Linked DNA regions of Caballeronia sp. TF1N1. The protein of the gene in region 2 interacts with the protein of the main gene of each other region in a pairwise test. Links are inferred from orthologs where the notes say so. Each region holds a gene or a part of one and is shown on either strand. Other genes may lie near its edges.

Evidence for each region.
Region 1: the proteins of LDZ28_RS12880 (region 2) and def interact in binary tests that used the Escherichia coli proteins (3 or more experiments, as listed by UniProt). The link is inferred for Caballeronia sp. TF1N1 from one-to-one orthologs.

Annotation. Positions count from the first base shown.
Region 1 is NZ_CP084626.1:21,439-24,615, reverse strand. The notes cover bases 257-3,113. They hold def (peptide deformylase), read right to left. Parts: upstream 2,009-3,113; coding sequence 1,505-2,008; downstream 257-1,504. Other genes in these bases: dprA (DNA-processing protein DprA), read left to right, coding at 2,210-3,113; fmt (methionyl-tRNA formyltransferase), read right to left, coding at 477-1,469; LDZ28_RS00115 (LysE family translocator), read right to left, coding at 257-382. In the rest of the region: more of LDZ28_RS00115, read right to left, coding at 1-256; more of dprA, read left to right, coding at 3,114-3,177. UniProt on the Escherichia coli protein: Removes the formyl group from the N-terminal Met of newly synthesized proteins. Requires at least a dipeptide for an efficient rate of reaction. N-terminal L-methionine is a prerequisite for activity but the enzyme has broad specificity at other positions.
Region 2 is NZ_CP084626.1:2,742,822-2,746,003, forward strand. Bases 296-3,157 are described here. They hold LDZ28_RS12880 (aspartate-semialdehyde dehydrogenase), read right to left. Parts: upstream 2,328-3,157; coding sequence 1,263-2,327; downstream 296-1,262. Other genes in these bases: LDZ28_RS12875 (hypothetical protein), read right to left, coding at 296-1,239; LDZ28_RS12885 (cobalamin-dependent protein), read right to left, coding at 2,354-2,848; LDZ28_RS12890 (transporter substrate-binding domain-containing protein), read right to left, coding at 2,938-3,157. Also shown: LDZ28_RS12870 (hypothetical protein), read right to left, coding at 1-62; more of LDZ28_RS12875, read right to left, coding at 55-295; more of LDZ28_RS12890, read right to left, coding at 3,158-3,182.

The DNA.
Region 1 (3,177 bases), 2.7 Mb from region 2 along the record:
CGTTCGTGACGAAGCCTTGCGCGAACAATTGATGCAGTGATTTTGGCGCGGCTTGCGCGCTGGTTCGGTCTGCGTGGGCGTCTACGGCCTTGTCGTGCTTCGTGAGAATGAGCCGCACGCCGAGATAAATCAGGTAGATCGCGCCAGCGATCTTGACGACGGTGAACGCCGTGGCCGACGCCGCGAGAATCGCCGTCAATCCGAATGCGCACGCGAGCGTATGAACGATGCAGCCCGCCGAGATGCCGAGCGCGGATACGATTCCCGCGCCGCGTCCCTGCGCGACGCTGCGCCCGACGATATAGGCGGTATCGGGGCCGGGCGTGACATTCAGCAGAAAGACGGCGACGAGAAAGAAGGCAAAACCGGTAATGCCGAGCATCGGAAACTCCAAGCGTGCGCGTGTTGAAGATTCACGATTCTAGCGCCGCGCGACGCATGCGTTACATGTCCGTCGCGCGTGCTTTGAGCCTGGGTCAAGCGTCCGGATCGGTTTCCAGCAGCGCGAAACGCTGACCTCGGGCAAGCGGCGCGCCCGCGAGAAACTCGCGCACGGGCAGGCGCTTGCCGCCGGGCTTTTGCAACTGCGTGAGCCTGAGCGCGCCCGTTCCGCAGGCCACGACAATTCCTTCCGCCGACACATCCACGACGGTGCCCGGATCGGCTTGCCACTCGCCGCTCACCGGCTGCGCGGACCAGATCTTGATCGCGACGCCATCGAGCGTGCCGAACGCGCCGGGGAACGGGTCGAACGCGCGCACCTGACGCGCAAGCGTTTCTGCCGGACGCCGCCAGTCGAGCGCGGCCTCGTTCTTGGCGATCTTCTGTGCGTAGGTCGTGCCGTCGTCAGGCTGCGGTGTCGATGGCAGCGCGCCGTCGCGTTCGAGGTCGCGGAGAGCCGCGACGATCAGATCCGCGCCAATTTTCGCGAGGCGGTCGTGCAGCGTGGCGGTGGTGTCGTCCGCGCCAATAGCCGTGCGGCCCTCGCGGATCATCGCGCCGGTGTCGAGGCCCGCGTCCATTTGCATGAGCGTAATGCCCGATTCGGCGTCGCCCGCTTCGATCGCGCGATGGATCGGCGCGGCGCCGCGCCAGCGCGGCAACAACGAAGCGTGGATGTTGATGGCGCCGCGCGGCGGAATGTCGAGCACTTCCTGCGGCAGGATGAGCCCGTAAGCGGCGACAACCATCACGTCGTGCGGCGTGGCGCGCAGCAACTCGATGGCATCGGCGGCTTCTTGCGGATACTTCCCCGCGCGCCTGAGCGACGTGGGCTGCGCGACCGTTAGCCCGTGTTCGACGGCAAAACGCTTGACGGGGCTGGCGGTCAGCTTCATGCCACGGCCAGCGGGCCGGTCGGGCTGGGTCAGAACCAGCGGCACGGGAAATCCGGCCGCGTGGATAGCCGCGAGCGCGGCGGCGGCAAATTCCGGCGTACCGGCGAAAACGACACGCAGCGATTGAGTCATCGATTGTTACTACCTTTGAGACAACATAAAGCGCTTTACAGCGCCTTTTCGAGCTTCTTCATCTTGCCGCGAATGCGCGTCTGCTTGAGCGTCGAGAGATATTCGACGAACACGTGACCCGCCAGATGATCCATTTCATGCTGGATGCACACGGCAAGCAGGCCATCGCAGTCCAGTTCGTAGCTTTCGCCTTTCTCGTTGAGCGCCTTCACGCGCACCTTGTCCGGCCGTTCGACGAAGTCGTAGATGCCCGGCACCGAGAGGCAGCCTTCTTCCCACTCTTTCTTGACTTCGCTTGCCCAGACGATCTCCGGGTTGATGAATACGAGCAGTTCGTCGTGCGCATCCGATACGTCGATGACGATTACCCGCTCATGGACGTCCACCTGAGTCGCGGCGAGGCCGACGCCGGGTGCCGCGTACATGGTTTCGGCCATGTCGGCGACGAGCTTGCGAATGCGGTCGTCCACGACGGCGACGGGCTTCGCCACCTTGTGCAGCCGCTTGTCCGGGTAGTTCAGTATCTTGAGCAGAGCCATGATTCGGATTATCTACGCGCGCCGCGACGCGTGTGAAGTCGGCCATTCGGCCAGGTTGCGGGTGGGTGGCGGCATGCCGAAGATATGCAGGTGAATCCGCTGGATTCAACGCCGCCGGCAAGCGGCCAACCGGCGTCGCTCGGCCTGAACACACGGGCGGGCGACACTTCTTAATTACGTTCCGGGACCAAAAATCTTAACATGACGACCGCCTTACCGCCGACCGAGCCTCAACCGGAAGCGCTCACCACGGACCTCGACGAACTTTCCGCCTGGCTGCGGCTCACGCATGCAAAGGGACTGCGTCCCGCCGCCCTGCGCGCGCTCTTGAGCGCGTTTGGCGGACCGAAGGACGTTTTAGCCGAAAGTTTCGCCTCGCTCGCCGAAGTCACCAACACCGATGCCGCGACCGCCGCGCTCGCGCCGCCCGCCGAAGTCGAAGGCGTGCCATTCGGCAACTATATTGAACGCGTGCTGGAATGGGCCGCCGAACCCGGCAATCACATTCTTACTTTCGCCGATACCGCGTATCCGCAAGCGCTCCTCACCATGCCCGATCCGCCCGCGCTCTTGTACGCGAAAGGGCGAACCGACTTGCTGCAAGCGCGCGCGGTGGCGATCGTCGGCAGCCGGAACGCCACGCCGCAAGGACTCGAAGACGCGCGCCGGTTCGCGCGCGCGCTCTCGGACGCCGGGCTTGCCGTCGCGTCGGGGCTCGCGCTCGGCATCGACGGCGCGGCGCATCGGGGCGCGCTGGACGGCGCCACAGGCACGATCGCCGTCATCGGGACGGGCGCGGATCTCGTGTATCCGTCGCTGCATCATCAGCTCGCGCATGAAATCGCCCGCGATGGCGTGATCGTGTCCGAATGGCCGCTCGGCACGCCCGCGCGCTCCGCCAACTTTCCGCAGCGCAACCGGCTCATCGCGGGCCTGGTGCAGGGCGTTTTGATCGTCGAGGCGGCAATGCGCTCCGGCTCGCTCATCACCGCGCGGCTTGCCAACGAAATGGGCCGCGATGTTTTCGCCATGCCCGGTTCGATCCACGCGCCGCTGTCGCAGGGTTGTCATCGCATCATCAAGCAGGGCGCGAAGCTTGTGGAAACGCCGGAAGACGTGCTGGAGGAATTCGGCTTTCCCGCCACACCTCGCAAAAAGCGCGGCAAGGC
Region 2 (3,182 bases):
TCAGCCGTTTCCGGTGCCTCATGTCCAAACTGTCTGGCGTGCTGAATATATTCATCAAACATGGGGCACTCCTTCCGTACGGTCCCACACCGCAAGCATTCGACTAAACGGCGATCTCTCAATGGAAGCGGCTACGTCACCTGAGTTGGGCTTCGCGCAGTATCGTGCGTGCTGTTCCAGACTACGCTCGGCTAGCTGTATAGGCGGTACGAGCTCGTACAGGACCTTCCCTTCGGCGAGACAAACGGTCAGAAGTCGGCCTTCGATTGGCTGCAGGTCGAGGCCGTGGTCATCGATCAGAAAGCGCGACGAGTCAAAAAACCCGCACGTCACAACAAGTTTTTCGCTGCCGTCTTTGTCCTCGACCATGAGGTTCGGTACGCCCGCCTGATTGAGGACTGCGGCGCCCTTGTTTCGCATGTTCGTTGTTCCTGCGAAACAGCGCGAGCGCGTGTCTGGAATTACCGCCGGTACAAAGGGCGAATCCGAATCGATAACAGTACCGGCAGAAAATTCATCGTGATTTGCTCGGCAAACGATGCGTACACGACGCTGCGCGGCGTGCTCCACACCGCGGTGATGAAGCACTTTTGCACCGCAACGCGACATCGTCATTGCTTGCGTGTACGAAAGTGCCGGCAGCAGATGGGCATCCGTGACCGTGCTCGGGTCGCAACTATAGACACCCGGAACGTCGGAGAATATTTCTACCTCCTCACAGCCGAAAGCGGCAGCGAGAGCAATGGCCGATAAGTCGGAACTGTTTTTCCCCATCCATGTTGTTTCGCCGGTCTCCTCAGCGGACGCCTGACCGCCCGGAATCACAATGACGTCATGATGGTCGAGGGAGCGCGCTACGGGTTGGATATCGACCGACGTCAGGCGCGCACGTGAATAATTCAGGTCGGTCCGTATTCCGATCTGACTTCCAAGCGAGACCGTTGCATTCACGCCGGCTGCCTGCAAAGCGCTGGCAACCATGACGGCGCCAATACTGTCCGCAAGCGGAAGTCCGGCATCGATCAAACGGTCCGACGGATTGTCATTCAGCCCAAGCAAAGTGCTTCGATACTGTTCCGTCAGTCCAGTGGGTGCGCTCACCACGAATATCACGCGATGCGCGGGGCTTCGATGTTGCAATTCCTGCCGGAGCCACTGACAGACGAAGTGCATGCGCGCCTGGTCTGAGAATGAAGAGCCGCCGAACTTCATCACACTGAGAGGATAATTTCTATTCATGCCGATCTCGTCTTTCGTGTGCCTCACGCGTTGGCAAATCCGCGCGAATTGCGGAGGTCAAAGCGCTGCTGGGCAATCAGCGTCTCCGCGATTTGAACTGCATTGAGCGCAGCACCGATCCGAATGTTGTCGGACACCACCCAGAACCAGAATGCGTCAGCGTTCTCAGGATCTCGACGGATTCGACCAACGTGCACGAAATCGGATGAACCGACCATTCGAGGCGTCGGTACATCGGTCGCGTTCGCACCGTCATATACCCGAATCTCGGGCGCGGCACGCCAGAGCATTTTCAATTGCTCTGTATCTACCGCATGGCTACATTCGACATAGTTCGCAGCACTGTGACAGTTCCGCACCGGAACGCGCACACAAGTCGCGCTGACATGAATCTGCGGCGCCTCCAGAATCTTGCGGGTTTCCTGCACCATCTTCCGCTCCTCCAAGGTAAATCCATCCCCCTCCAGCACATCGATGGAAGGAACCACGTTGAAGCCAAGCGGAACGACGAATCGGCTGTGTACTGGCTCCTCTGTATCTCCGTCGAGGATTTCCCTGACGGAATCGTTGAGCTCATCAAGCCCTGTAAGTCCGGCGCCGGAGGCAGCCTGATAAGTGGCCGCGATTACTTTTCGCACCGGATTGATCCGGTGTACGGGATCAAGCAAACGAACGACAGGAATCGTGGAGCAGTTTGGATTGGCGATAATATTTGACTGTGGCCGGGTCGCCAATACGTGCGCATTCACTTGTGGGACGAGAAGCGGCGTGTCGCCATCCATGCGAAACGCATTCGTGTTGTCGATCACGAGCGCGCCCTGAGCAGCGGCGCGACGAGCGTGATGTCGGCTGACGGTCGAGCCGGCCGAGAAGAAGGCAATATCGACTTCACTAAAATCGAAATGCTCGAGATCAACCACGCGCCGGGCCTCGCCACGAAAGCAAATCTCCTTTCCGGATGACCGACTCGAAGCGGCAACGCCGACTAACTCGGCGTCGATATTTCGTTCCTCCATGAGGCGCAACAATTCCTGACCCACGGCACCTGTGGCGCCTGCGATAGCGACTTTGACAATGGATTTGCGCATGATTCGGTTTCCTCTTTTTATTCGAATTAACCTACGAACTCGGGTGTCTCGACCTGAAACGGCAAAACTGCTGGCGCCAGATTCGAAAGCACATGCATGACTTCTCTTGGATGCCTCAACACCATGTCGACGCCTAATGCATGAAGGTCCTGAACGACCTGGTCGCTCTTGACTGCTCCAACGGACAAATTTCCGCCAACGATGATGGGAGCGGTGACGTCGTAGCGAGCACGCAACTCGGGCAGATCGGCCAGATCGGCTCTCGCGTGACCGTTCAAGCTACCGATCAGAATTGCGACTAAATCGTCTGCTTGGCTCGCCGCCTGCATGAATTCCTCGCTGGAAGTGCAGGCGCCAAGATTTATTACCTTGAAGTTTTGGCGGCGTAGGTACATTGCGATCAAATGATTCGCGACCACGTGCGGATCGCTGACGGCAACGCCAAGCACGATGGTTCCTCGATTCTTCGCAAAAGGCGAATTACCGGAATACGTTGTGTCTGTTTTTTGAAGGGACGGCACGTTGAGCTCCTTTTCTTTTTATCAGCCAAAAGCAACGTATGGGCAGCGCTCTCCCGCGTTGCGAATGGCAGCCTCAAAAATCTTTCAAGTCAGTGAAATTCCGGGGAGATTAGAAGACCCCCTCGCGACCACAGATCGTTTTTCAGCCGGGGCAGCTTTAGGGGAGATGCATGTCCAAGATGCGCAGCGAAGATATCCGCGTAGTTTCCAACCTGCTGAACGATACGTAGCGCAAACCTTGGCTGGAGCCCGAGTGTCTTTGATTTGTCCTCGGAAGCATTCAAGAACTCACGAACATGAGCCGGTCCCTTTTTAGCGAGGTCGTCGCAATTCC